3 regions of the Anoxybacillus andreesenii genome follow, and region 1 is predicted to be linked to each of the others. Evidence: riboswitches for the same ligand, from Rfam matches in the RefSeq annotation. Region 1 holds a riboswitch; each other region holds the start of a gene.
What was found. Region 1 has a riboswitch for S-adenosylmethionine ahead of metK (methionine adenosyltransferase). Riboswitches for the same ligand answer to the same signal wherever they lie in the genome.

Region 1 (4,693 bases):
ATGAAACAATAATGAAGGTTTCAGACCTTGTACCATCAATTTGTGGGTCAGCTTTAAAATCAGGAGCTGAGATAACCGTAAATTGAGCCTCATGAGTTAATAATTCTTCCTCCGTTGGGCGAATAAATAACTGATGGGCAAAAAGATTATGCCATGCATACTCATTAATGACTTGAATCGGAAGCTGAGATTTCTTGTCGGCCCCTGCAAAGCCTTTAAAAACAAATACCTCTTCCTTTTCCTTTAAATAATTGATAACCTTATTATAAAGACGGTCAAAAGTATCCTCAGAAATGGGCTGATTGACAGAACCCCATTCAATTTTATCCTTAGAGGAGCGCTCTTCAACAATGTATTTATCTTTAGGAGAACGGCCCGTATACGTTCCTGTAGTTGCGCGAACAGCACCTGTCGACGTTAAAACTCCTTCATTGCGTTTTAAAACCTTTTCGACTAACTGAGGAACAGAAAGCTGTACATGAACATTGTCTTGTTGTAATAATGCATGTAATTCGTTCGAGAGGCTAACTGAATTCATTTGATGAAAACCTTCTTTCAGCAATTTATTTTATTTTGACCTATTCGGGAAATGTCGAATAGAATATTGACAAATTTTCAGCGCAGTTACTTTCGTGCAGATTGGAAGTTTAAACGATTACATCTCAGGATTAGTATAACACATTGGCTTCATTAGTCTATACTAATGATGGGAATTTTCCCTATTTTATTTCGGATTTTTTCCAGTAAAGTTTAGTGTTAATGTATTCAATCCGAATCACAGATGGGAATGGTAAAAATGAAAATATATGCATTATATGATGCCAATTGTACATTGTGTCAGGAGTCAAAAAGGATTTTTCAAAAGATAGATAGAAAAACTAAAGTGAATTGGTTATCGCTTCAGGAATATGAAAAGACAGATCAAGAGTATTCCTTCAGTGCAATAGAGCTAAGAAGGGAACTGCATATCATCCTTCCTGATAAAAGGGTGCTAAAAGGCTTTGAAGCGGTACGGAAGCTTCTCCTAATTAGTCCGTACACTTTTTTAATTGGAGCCTTCCTCTATATTCCCTACATGCATGTGATTGGCCGCCCCATATACGGATGGATAGCCAAAAGGCGGCATCAATTTAAAGCACATAAATGTAGCGATGACAGTTGTTCACTGTGAAAAATTTATAATAAATATAGATTTCTGTTGACACTATTGTATCCTTTCGATAAGATTTTAATTTGAACGGATACTCTCTTATCCCGAGTAGGTGGAGGGACAGGCCCTATGAAACCCAGCAACCGGCTATGATGATGGAGAAGGATCAGAAAAGATCACTCTCAGTGCTATGGCAACGGTGCTAACCTGAAGCAAGGTATCGATCCTTGAACGATAAGAGTGAAAGGCTAGAAATGGAATCTTCAACCTTTCCTCATAGGGAAGGTTTTTTTATTTGCCCCTAAGTAGCGGCGGAGCCCTAGAATTAATCATAAAAAGATCATGTTTATTTCATACTACATAGGGAATGAGTACCGTATCAAAACGAGGTGGGAGTCCTCGAGCATATATATTAAAGGAGGAAATCGGATGTCAAGAAACGCTCGTTTGTTTACTTCTGAGTCAGTTACGGAAGGTCACCCCGACAAAATTTGTGATCAAATTTCTGATGCGATTTTGGATGCTATTTTAGCAAAAGATGCGAATGCCCGTGTAGCTGCTGAAACATCTGTTACGACAGGTCTTGTATTGGTGGCGGGAGAAATCACAACATCTACATATGTGGACATTCCAAAGATTGTTCGTGAAACCATTCAAGAAATTGGTTATAATCGGGCAAAATATGGCTTTGATGCAGAGACATGTGCAGTATTAACCTCGATTGATGAGCAGTCAGCTGACATTGCTATGGGCGTTGACAAGGCACTAGAGGCCCGTGAAGGAAGTATGACTGAGGAAGAGATTGAAGCGATTGGAGCCGGGGACCAAGGTTTAATGTTTGGATTCGCTTGTAATGAAACGAAGGAGCTCATGCCTCTTCCGATTTCGCTAGCGCATAAATTATCTCGTCGTCTTGCCGAAGTACGCAAGGAAGAAATCCTTCCATATCTTCGCCCAGATGGGAAGACTCAGGTTACGGTTGAATACGATGAAGAAGGGAAACCGGTTCGCATTGACACGATCGTGATTTCAACTCAGCATCATCCGGAAATTTCGCTCGAACAAATTCAACAAGATATTAAAGAGCATGTGATCAACCCAGTTGTACCAAGGGAGTTAATTGATGACAGCACGAAGTATTTTATTAATCCAACAGGTCGATTTGTGATCGGTGGCCCACAGGGAGATGCTGGGTTAACGGGTCGAAAAATTATCGTTGATACCTATGGCGGTTATGCGCGCCATGGTGGTGGAGCCTTCTCAGGTAAGGATCCGACAAAGGTGGACCGTTCGGCAGCCTATGCTGCACGCTATGTCGCCAAAAACATTGTTGCTGCAGGACTGGCAGATAAGGTGGAAGTACAGCTAGCCTATGCCATCGGTGTTGCCAGACCAGTTTCTATCTCTGTTGATACCTTTGGAACGGGGAAGGTAAGTGAGGATGTACTTGTGGAGCTCGTGCGTAATCATTTTGATCTACGTCCAGCCGGCATTATCAAAATGTTAGATTTACGTCGTCCAATTTATAAGAAGACGGCCGCATATGGTCATTTTGGGCGAACTGATATTGATGTTCCTTGGGAGCGTACAGACAAAGCAGATGTGCTTCGAGAACAGGCTGGAAAATAGAATAAGTAGGCTTTGTTAATGTACAGTGTTGATTATAGCCTTATACGTGAACGTGAACGGGTTTTATTCGGTACGAATAACTTAGAGAACGTACACGTATAAGGGGATATGAAGATCAACAACAAAAGATAACCGAGCCAATACGTTAAAAAGAAGTTACATCGTTTATGTGTAACTTCTTTTTTCTCACATGGAAGTGGTTATGAATTTTGCTGTAAGGATTTATAGTACTGTCCTTTTTCTGCATACTCTCTTGAAATTCTTTTCATATCGGCAATGTCGTCTTCATTCAGTTCCCTTATAACCTTCGCTGGTCTCCCAAAAGCAAGGGTGTTTGGTGGGATTTTCTTACCTTGAGGAACCAAGCTGCCTGCTCCAATAAATGCACCTTCTCCAATCTCAGCTCCGTCTAGAATGATCGAGCCCATACCAATTAAAGCTCTTTTACGAAGGATGCAGCTATGTAAGATCACCTGATGCCCCACTGTTACCTCATCCTCGATAATGAGAGGATTATTAGGGCTTTGATGGAGGACACTATTATCCTGGATATTGACCTTCTTACCGATGATCGTTGGGGCTACGTCTCCCCTTATAACCGTGTTAAACCATATGCTTGACTCATCGCCAATTTTAACATCTCCAGTAATGGTGACATAATCAGCAATGAAGGCAGTTGATGAAATGTGTGGCCATTTGTTATGAAATGGATAAATCATAAACCATCTCTCCTTATTTTTATGGGTAATTTCATTCTACCGAATAATATAAATAAAGTGTGAATAATTGTTTTCGGAGCAGTAAATTCATGAGTTGATCTTTTGTTTTGTGCTAAAATAATGATAGCTTCAAGTCGAAGGAGGGGAAATTCATGTGGAAGTGGGAACCAGACGGAGAGGCAAAAGGAGTTATTGTCATGGTGCACGGTGCTTTAGAGCATCATCGCCGTTACGGCTGGCTAATTGAAATGTGGCGTCAGGCTGGTTTTCAGGTCATTATGGGCGACCTGCCAGGGCATGGGATGACGACAAGATCTAAACGAGGACATATCGACTCCTTTGACGACTATTTAGATGAGGTCAAGGCGTGGGTTGAAACCGCCTATCAGTTTGATTTACCAGTGTTCTTGCTCGGTCATAGTATGGGTGGACTTATCACCATTCGTTTATTGCAGGAGGAGAATCTCAATCTTGCCGGTGTCATCCTTTCTTCACCGTGCTTAGCGCTCGTGAATAGGCCAGGAAAAATACTAAATGGGATTTCTTATCTTCTCAACGTGATTGCGCCCGAATTAAGATTAAATTCAGGCATTAGTGTCGATATCGCAACGCGGAACAAAGAAATTCTGGACATTGATCGAAATGATACTCTTTATATTGATAAAATTTCTATCAGGTGGTTCCGTGAATTGGATGCTTCCATGAAGCTTGCCTTTGAGGAGCTTCAAAAAGTGAAGGATGTACCTATGCTTGTAATGCAAGCGGGGGATGACAAAATCGTGAATAAACAAGCAGTGACAGAATGGTTCAACCACGCTCCATTATCTGAAAAAAGATTCAAGGAATGGCCTAAATGCTACCATGAAATCTTTAACGATCCAGAACGGGACGAAGTATTTGAATATGCAAAGGATTTTGTTTATAGTCAATTGAAGGCGATTGGATACGTCGTATAAGGAGGAATTTCTATGGCAGTACCGTCTGAGCCGCTCAGTCTAATGTCCAAAGTATATAGAAAAATTCTACCGACCGCTCATATGGAGCTGGCCTATTGGAAAAAAAGGGCGACGGAAATTCCTGATGATGAGCTAAGAAAACAGGCACTTGCAAGCATTGAAACGAAAACCTTTCACTGTGAGGGTGGTTCTATTCTTGCTTTTATGGCTGGAGAAAAATACAAAGAAGCCATCAAATT
Region 2 (4,693 bases), on a different contig from region 1:
ACGATAAAATAAAATTCCTCTGTTTCATTCTTTACCTCATAGGTCTTTCCAACTGTTAAAGCATGATGAACAATATATTTTTCTGCATTCGTATGAACGCACTTTACCTGTTTTAGTGTTTCGGAATGGTTCCATGTTAGATGTCTCATTACTGTATCTCCTTCGTTCATTCTTTTCATTTCATTATAGGGAGAAAACTTAATTCTTTGCAACATGATTTTGAATAAGTGATAGCTTCCTGCTTATTTTAATAATTTTTTGTTCGTCAAATGTAAAAAATTCACCTGTAATAACATTTTTTAAGGTTATATAGGTGCGTTCACAAATTTCATCTAAGCGAATAAACTCAAGATTCGGGTAGCTGTGATGATCATACACCACTTCATAATAGCCATTTTCAATAAATAGCTTCATAGATACCCCTTCCTTCTAAGGTAGTGGTGCTAATCATTACCCGCCCAGTTGCTTGTATGAAACATTTTTCCTATGAAAAACGGTGGCGCCTTCGATTGAAAGGCAATTTGTTCACGAAGATTAGTCAAAGAAGTCTCACCTTTTACTCATCGCAAGGAGAATATTCAGCCCACAAACTCACAGCCAAGCCTTTTTAATTCAGCCACAAGCTTGTTATAATACGCTTCGCTCACCCTGCCCTTAGAGCCTCTTAAGATTTCCTCGGCATAATGAGCTGGAGGTGCCTGCTCCGCCTTTTTATCGTACACATGGAAGGTTAGAACATCGTTGTACTCTTGCTCGTCAACGGTAACATCGACAAAGGTAGCACGATACCATCCTGTGTAAAAGCCTTCCCGCTCAAATAAATATTCGACAGCCTCCAAGGGAACCTCGTATAAAATGCCTTCTACCACTCCCCCATCCTCAATAATATCCGCACGTCCACCATCTGCCACGGAGAAAAGATATTTCATCGAATACCCGTCTAGCCTGCAAGCCCCGACAACCGCTTGAAAAAAATGATCCACATTCGCTTTCTGGAATCTTTCAACATCCATGCAAGACCCGTAAGCAAAATAATAAAGCTTGTTCGGCTTAGATTTCATGAGTTGATGAAGCTTCCAGTCCCCAGAGGAAATCGCCTCTTTTGCAATGGCTCGGTTTTCCACATAGGTAATGGCCCTTGTCCTGTTGAAGTCGGTATAGACCTCAACCTCCATTCGCTCATATAAATGATCCTCGTTTTCAGGCTCATAACCCTCTAGCCAATCGAGCTCTTTTAAAATTTCATCATCAATCTCATAAAGTTCTCCGTATACCTTTTTCTCATTGGATTTCCTCATAACCGGGTAGCCCAGTCCAGTATCAAATAATTCTCCATATACCCATGCTTGCTCCGCAAGAACACGAGCAGCTTTTAATTTATCATGATTTTTTTCGTGTTTCCTCAAGGTTCCATAGACAAAAACCTTCACTCAAATTCCCCCTTATGCTTGTCACAGCTTGATCCTATCCTATAATGATTTCTTCATTCTGTAAAATCGATTAAGAGGCTGGAATGCTGAGCCTAAGTTCGATGAATAATTTTTTGAAAATTTCGTGAAAAGGGTTTTCAAAAGAAAAGAAATCCATTACAATGAATGAACATAGATTTACAATCCTTTTACCAGGAGGTATGCATATTGAAGATTATGAGTAATGAAATGTTGATTGTCTCGTATCGTGATGCATTGAAGTCGGGGAAGGATAAGGAATGGGCGCAATTGTTGAAGGATGAAATAGAAAAGCGAGGACTAAAGCCTTTTAAGAATAAGTAATGCCAGGGGCCACCGCTCAATACGAAGCGGTGGCCTTGTTATATTAAAAAAAGCTTACCCGTCAGGCAAGCTTAAGAGCAATGGATTTACGTCATGAAAAATCTAAAAGGTTTAAATACAGCTGGGCAGGTGATATTGGATAATTCCTCTTTTCTTTTACGTTGGACTCGATGGTTTCCTGTACATCGAGCGGAAAATCCATATGGCCACAATCTGTCCATTTTGAAAAAATCGCACCAACCTCCACTAAGTCATTGGTACTTTCTTCATATTCCAAATAATGATGGTGGCAACGGCTCCTCAATGGCACCACAATTCCCTCCTATTTTTAAGGTAACAGTTCAGTACCTTGTTATTATATTCATTATATACCAAATATTCTAAAAATTTATGTCAATATTAAGAACATTTACAGCTTTCCCTTACACCTTCCAAAAAGATTGTTTTTACAATTACTGTTGACTTTATTCTGTTAATGTAGTAAATTTTAGAAAATTGAATCTAATTTCTTATCAAGAGAGGTTGAGGGTCTGGCCCTATGAAGCCTCAGCAACCTGCAAATATTTGCAAGGTGCTAATTCCAGCAAGTTTTTTAGTTAAAACTTGGCAGATAAGAAGAACGGCTTATTTAGCAGATAAAAGTCTTCTTCTTATAAGAAGGCTTTTATTTTTTTCTCTAGGTTCTTGTTTTATCGCCTTATACGTGAACATTCTCTAAGGTATTCGTACCGAATAAAACCCGTTCACGTACACGTATAAGCCCATATCAAACAGCATTTTAACAAAGGAGTGTGGACCATGTACCAACCAGATACGAAGCTAGCCCAAATCGGCAACCGAAGTGAAACAACCACCGGTGCCGTCAATCCACCTGTCTATTTCTCAACTGCCTACCGCCATGAAGGAATCGGTGAATCAAGTGGGTTTGATTATATTCGTACGGGAAATCCAACAAGGAACATTCTTGAATCGGCCATTGCGGAACTCGAGGAAGGGGATCAAGGATTTGCCTGCAGCTCTGGAATGGCGGCTATCTTAACTGTCCTCTCCCTTTTCCAATCAGGGGATGAATGGATTGTTTCTAAGGATTTATACGGAGGCACCTATCGACTACTTGAGCAGTGTGCCAAGAAATGGGGGCTCAAGGTTTCCTATGTCAACACAAGCTGTACTGAGAGTATCAAACGATGTATCAACGAACATACAAAAGCCATCTTTATCGAAACACCAACAAATCCTTTAATGGAGCAAACCAATATCCAAGAGGTTGCCGAACTTGCAAAAAGACATCAGCTGCTTCTCATCGTGGACAATACCTTCTATACTCCTTACATTCAGAAGCCGATTGCTGAAGGAGCCGATATTGTTGTCCATAGTGCAACCAAATATCTAGGCGGACATAATGATGTGCTTGCGGGACTGGTTGTGGCTAAGGGGGAAAAGCTTTGTGAATCCCTCGCTTTTTACCATAACGGTAATGGAGCAGTTTTGAGCCCGTTTGATTCCTGGCTCCTTATACGTGGAATGAAGACATTAGCGCTGCGAATGGAAAAACACGAGCAAAATGCGAAGGAAATCGTGCAATTTCTATCTAAGCATGAAGCAATAACCGATGTCCTGTACCCAGGTAGAGGGGGAATGCTCTCCTTTCGGGTTCAGGATGAAAAATGGGTGAATCCTTTTCTAAAGAACTTAAAATTGATCACCTTTGCTGAAAGCTTAGGAGGCGTCGAAAGCTTTATCACCTACCCTGCTACCCAAACGCATGCCGACATTCCTCTACAAATTCGTCTTGAAACGGGAGTGGACAATCGCTTGCTACGCTTTTCCGTTGGCATTGAACATACGAAGGATCTAATTAGTGATTTAGAACAGGCCCTATTGGAAGCAAAAAAACAATCAGCCTTACAAACTACGCTTTAACAAGACTATAGAAAGGAGTGAGAATATGAGTTTCCTAGAGAAATTAAATCAGCAAATATTAATTGGGGACGGCGCGATGGGAACCCTTCTCTACTCCTATGGCACAGGGAGTTGCTACGAGGAGCTGAATCTCTCCCATCCCGAAGAGATACGCAGTATCCATGAAGCCTATATTGAGGCCGGCTCTGATCTCCTACAAACGAATACATATGCCGCTAATTACTTGAAGCTCGGAAGATATGGATTGGAGGAATCTGTCAAGGAGATAAATAGCGCCGCTGTTAAGCTGGCCAAAAAAGCCGCGAAAAGCCGAGGTTATGTAGTCGGAACGATGGGTGGAATCCGTAGCATCACCCCAATGGCATTTTCACTTGATGAAATAAAGCGAAGCTTTCGAGAACAGCTATACTGTCTTCTCCTAGAAGGCGTAGATGGCATTCTGTTAGAAACCTTTTATGATTTGGAGGAATTAGAGGCAGTATTGACCATCGCCCGAAAGGAAACCACTCTTCCCATTATCGCCCAAGTATCGATCCAAGAGCCCGGAATTCTGCAAAATCGGCTCACCCTAAATGAAGCGTTTGATCGATTAGAGTCACTGGGAGCAGATGTTGTCGGGTTGAACTGTCGACTCGGACCGCATCACATGATTAAGAGTTTTGAAGAAGTGAAGCTTCCAAAGAAGGCTTTTCTATCAGCCTATCCGAATGCGAGTCTCCCTGCTTATACAGATGGGAAGTTCCACTACGGTGGGGAAGCTGAATATTTTCGAAAATCAGCGATAGCATTTCGCCAGGAAGGAATCCGTTTACTCGGAGGCTGCTGCGGGACGACACCAGAGCATATTCGCGCCTTTGCAGAGGCTTTAAAAGGAGCAGCACCGATCACAGAAAAGGTCGTTAAAGAAAGGCATATCGTCTCGGTCAAGAATTCAAATGTTAGAGACGACACCCCGCTCCAGCAAATTGTGAAGGAAAGGCCGTCCGTCATCGTTGAGT
Region 3 (4,693 bases), on a different contig from region 1:
TTTACTTCAAGGTTAACTCCTTTTAATATTTCTTTCCCTTCAATAGAAACATGAAGGTCTTTAATTGTTAAAGTTGATCCTGCCATGATATTACCTCCGTATATGAAATGAAAGTTCTTCCTTTGGCTTAAGCCAATTTCTATTCTCATTCTATTCTCATTACAATCTTATAACAAATGAAAAGTGTTAGCAACTCTTATGCAGTGTTAAATCATTTTGAAATAAATAGTAATCCGTTTCCTTCCTTCCCACGATTATTTATTTCTCAGCGTTTAAAGATACTCTCAATCTTATATGTAAGATTAGAATTGCTTGGTTAATATATTTTCTCCCTAACCAATTTTTGTATGTATATAGACTCTAATTGAGAATAGAAATCATTTAAATCTTTCAAATGAAGAAACCAGTGTATTAAAACACCGGTTTCTCCTAACTTCCTTATTATATACTTCTGTACAAAATGTTTCTATATACGTCACTTGCCAATCGTTGGCATTCAATATGATTTTTCTCTCGTCTTCTTTCCACTCGCATCCTTGCTTCATGCTTTCTGGAGTATACCTCATAATTAATCTTATGTGCACCCTGCATCGCTTTGTCCATCTCAGCTGTGTAGTTCAATTTTAATGGGTTGATAATGAACCATTCCTTTCAATTTGTCATTCCAAAAGCAGCATCATTTACCTTCCCTATGTTAGCAGAGTATTTTCTGTTACTCAATGCTGATTTTTTCAGTTATTTGGATGTACTCAGCGATGAGGAGCTATAGGATGATGATTGCTTTAGCTTTCTTAGAATTGGTGTGGTTTCCTTTCAATTGAAGTAAAAAAGGTATCCAGCTCGGATACCTTTTTCCTCTCTTTATTCTGAGACGGGTACAACAGCACCCTTATATTTTTCTAAAATAAAGTTTTGAATTTTTTCAGAGCGAAGCACTTCTACAAGCGTCTTGATTGCTTCTTTATTCTCATCCCCACTACGAACAGCAATGACGTTTACATAAGGAGAATCACTTTCTTCAATTGCAATTGCATCCTCTAATGGATTTAGACCAGCGTCAATCGCATAGTTTGAATTAATAAGTACTGCATCTCCTTCATTATTATTGAAGATTTGTGGAAGTAAGGATGCCTCATATTCAGTATCAAATTTTAATTTCTTTGGATTCTCTACAATATCGTCAACGGTTGCTTCTGTTTTCTCAACGCCCTCTTTTAAAGTAATGAGCCCTTCTTTTTCAAGTAGCGATAAAATACGTCCGTGATCAGGTACAGAGCTGCTCATGATAATGGTTGCACCTTCTGGTAATTCATCAAGGCTCTTATATTTCTTCGAATAGACTCCAATCGGTTCAATGTGTATTCCACCAGCGTTGACAAAATCATAGCCATGCTCTGCAATTTGGCTATTCAAATATGGGATATGTTGGAAATAGTTAGCATCTAAATCCCCTGACTCTAATGCTTGGTTAGGTAGAACATAATCCTGGAAGGTTTCAATTTGTAGCTCAATTCCTTTTTCCTTAAGCAGCGGCTTTGCTTCCTCTAAAATCTCAGCATGGGGAACGTTTGAAGCTCCAACAACCAGTTTTGTTGATTCCTCTGATTTCTCCCCACCATTATCAGCATTTCCACCTTTTTCAGTGTTGGCATTCTCAGATGTACCACATGCAGCTAAAAATAAAACCAGTGCGAATGTAAATAAAACTGTTAACCATTTTTTCATGAAAATACACTCCTCTTTATCTCTTATCTAATTTGTTTGTAATAAAATCTCCAATAAATTGGATAATAAAAACAATGACCAGAATAATAATGGTTGCCATCAAGGTCACATCATTTCTACTGCGTTGGAATCCGTCAAGATAAGCGAGATTCCCTAGACCTCCTGCACCGATAACACCAGCCATTGCGGTATAGCCCACTAGTGCAATCGCTGTAACGGTGATCCCAGAAACAAGGGCTGGCATAGATTCAGGAAGAAGTACCTTCCATATGATTGTACTTGTCTTAGCACCCATTGATCTTGCAGCCTCAATAACCCCTTTATCAATTTCTCTTAAACCGATTTCTACCATTCTTGCATAAAACGGTGCTGCACCTATAATTAAAGCCGGAAGGGCGGCATTTTCCCCAATCATCGTCCCTAGCAGTAGTTTGGTAAAGGGTATAAGTAGCACAATTAGGATGATGAAAGGGATTGAACGAAAAATATTAACAAATCCACTTATAATTTTATTAATTAGCATATTTTCCCATATATTTTCTTTCGCTGTTAGGAAAAGCAACAACCCCAAAATAATTCCTAAAATAAACGTAGCTATTACCGAAATCCCTGTCATATACAGAGTTTCTACTGTTGCCTCCCACATCTTCTCCCATCGAACATTTGGAAAGAGTTCATTAAGCATTCTTGATCACCTCTACTCCAACTTGCTGGGATTGGATAAACTCAATCGCCTTCGCTATGTCATTTTGGTTACCGTCTAAATGAATGAACAGAGTACCATAAGATCCATTTTGTGTTTGCGAAATTTTCCCCTGCAAAATATTAACCGTCACTTCAAAATTTCTGATTAAATTCGTGATAAGAGGCTGCTCAGCTGTTTCTCCCACGAAGCCAAGCTGGACTACCGTTCCAGTAGGATACAAGGCAATTAAATGTTCAATTGTTTCCCTTGTTTCCTCGGGCTCTGTAACTTGTTGGACAAATCGTTTTGTAATTTGTTCTTGGGGATTCTTAAACACCTCTAACACCGGCCCAATTTCGACCACTTTGCCCTCTTCCATTACGGCTATACGATGACAAATTTTTCGAATTACATGCATTTCATGGGTGATAAGAACAATCGTTAACCCGAGCCGTTTATTAATATCCACAAGCAGCTCAAGGATAGAATCTGTCGTCTGTGGATCAAGTGCAGAGGTTGCTTCATCACAAAGCAATACCTTCGGGTTATTAGCAAGCGCCCTTGCGATGCCAACCCTTTGTTTTTGCCCTCCACTGAGTTGGGAAGGATAAGCATCCTCTCTTCCTTCTAAACCGACTAGCTTAATTAGCTCATCCACACGCTTAAGCCTTTGACTCTTGGGAATCCTGGCTATTTCTAACGGAAAAGCAATGTTTTCTCTTACCGTTCTTGACCAAAGTAGGTTAAAATGCTGGAAGATCATACTGATTTCCTGCCGGGCCTTTCTAAGCTCACTTCCCTTAATCTTGGAAACTTTTTTTTCGGCTACCACAACAGAGCCACTTGTTGGAATTTCTAAACCATTTAACATTCTGATTAGCGTGCTCTTTCCGGCTCCGCTATAGCCGATGACACCGAAGATTTCACCTTCTTTTATTTCGAGGCTGACATGATCAACAGCGGTAACCTTTCCTTTACTGGAAGCGTATATTTTTTTTACATTTTGTATAGAAATCAATTGTTGCTCACCCCATTTTCAATCCGATTACTCCTACATAAATACCTAGTTTTAAACGTATAAGCAAGAATGCTACAGTTATCTTTCTCTCACCAAAGGTTTTCATTCACCCTACTGTCCACCCCAGACGGACAAATCTAACAAAAAGTCCACGAGCGGTACCAGGTACCAAATAATGCAAAAATGCCTTCCCGCAGAAAAGCAGAAAGGCATCAATAAGACAAGTTCCCTTTCTCTCATCTGCCAAAGCAATATTTGCTTTGTGTGAATTGGCACCATTTCAGTGTCGACCACTGACGGTTGCCGGGCTTCATCGGGCACATCCCTCCACCTCTCTGGATAAGAGTAAAACCATCTATTCAATTTGTATACATGTTTAAATATAGCATTTATACTATCACGGAAATAATGGGGTGTCAACAGAAAAAGATTTTACTAGCCTATTAGATTTGCTTAGGCCTTTGCGGTAATGGAGGATATTCCTGTTGCGGCTTCAATGGCCTGATCCAGGTCCTCAATTAAGTCCTCTACATTCTCAATCCCTATGGAAAGTCGAACAAGATCCTCCGATACCCCAGCAGCTGCTAGCCCTGCCGCGTCCAGCTGTTGATGAGTCGTACTAGCAGGGTGAATAATTAGACTCTTTGCATCTCCTACGTTAGCTACATGTGCCCATAGTTCGAGCTGATTAATAAGCTTTGCTCCCGCTTCTCTGCCTCCTGCAATTCCAAAGACAACAACCGAGCCAGCTCCCTTCGGTAAATATTTTTCCACTAGGGCCTGATCAGGATGTCCTTCATCACCTGGATAAGAAACCCATGAAACTGCTGGATGGTTGTGCAGATACTCGACAATTTTCTTCGTATTTGCGATATGCTCCTTCATTCTGACATGAAGCGTTTCTATGCCAAGTGTAAATTGGAAAGCATTAAGCGGACTTAGCGCTGGACCAATATCTCGTAGCAGCTGGACCCGAGCCTTCGTAATATACGCTGCAGCACCAAGTGCCTCACTATAAACAATATTGTGATAGCTTGGATCAGGCTCAACAAACCCAGGGAATTTCGGAGAATTCCAATCAAAATTACCACCATCGACAATAATTCCTCCAAGAGTCGTCCCATTCCCTACGAGCCATTTCGTTGCTGAGTGAATAACAATATCAGCTCCATGCTCGATTGGACGGCATAGATACGGAGTTGCAAAGGTATTATCGATAATTAGTGGAATTCCAGCTTCATGTGCAACATTTGCTACGGCTTCAA

Region 2: linked by a shared signal. The riboswitch ahead of J2S07_RS14700 (methionine biosynthesis PLP-dependent protein) and the one ahead of metK (methionine adenosyltransferase) in region 1 are both predicted to bind S-adenosylmethionine.
Region 3: linked by a shared signal. The riboswitch ahead of J2S07_RS07760 (methionine ABC transporter ATP-binding protein) and the one ahead of metK (methionine adenosyltransferase) in region 1 are both predicted to bind S-adenosylmethionine.

Annotation. Positions count from the first base shown of each region.
Region 1 is NZ_JAUSTU010000013.1:135,980-140,672, reverse strand. Features, by position in the region: gene pckA (phosphoenolpyruvate carboxykinase (ATP)) at 1-538, opposite strand, end outside; gene J2S07_RS14420 (thiol-disulfide oxidoreductase DCC family protein) at 797-1,171, shown strand; SAM riboswitch class I at 1,247-1,391, shown strand; gene metK (methionine adenosyltransferase) at 1,580-2,779, shown strand; gene J2S07_RS14410 (gamma carbonic anhydrase) at 2,980-3,498, opposite strand; gene J2S07_RS14405 (alpha/beta hydrolase) at 3,651-4,454, shown strand; gene tbcS (tetraprenyl-beta-curcumene synthase) at 4,467-4,693, shown strand, end outside.
Region 2 is NZ_JAUSTU010000014.1:58,902-63,594, reverse strand. Features, by position in the region: gene J2S07_RS14725 (DUF6501 family protein) at 1-149, opposite strand, end outside; gene J2S07_RS14720 (hypothetical protein) at 199-414, opposite strand; gene J2S07_RS14715 (gamma-glutamylcyclotransferase family protein) at 579-1,430, opposite strand; gene sda (sporulation histidine kinase inhibitor Sda) at 1,647-1,772, shown strand; gene J2S07_RS14705 (hypothetical protein) at 1,864-2,082, opposite strand; SAM riboswitch class I at 2,279-2,389, shown strand; gene J2S07_RS14700 (methionine biosynthesis PLP-dependent protein) at 2,571-3,695, shown strand; gene J2S07_RS14695 (bifunctional homocysteine S-methyltransferase/methylenetetrahydrofolate reductase) at 3,721-4,693, shown strand, end outside.
Region 3 is NZ_JAUSTU010000006.1:29,511-34,203, reverse strand. Features, by position in the region: gene sufC (Fe-S cluster assembly ATPase SufC) at 1-86, opposite strand, end outside; gene J2S07_RS22060 (YuzK family famiily protein) at 442-591, opposite strand; gene J2S07_RS07770 (MetQ/NlpA family ABC transporter substrate-binding protein) at 862-1,725, opposite strand; gene J2S07_RS07765 (methionine ABC transporter permease) at 1,742-2,410, opposite strand; gene J2S07_RS07760 (methionine ABC transporter ATP-binding protein) at 2,403-3,428, opposite strand; SAM riboswitch class I at 3,662-3,774, opposite strand; gene J2S07_RS07755 (O-acetylhomoserine aminocarboxypropyltransferase/cysteine synthase family protein) at 3,882-4,693, opposite strand, start outside.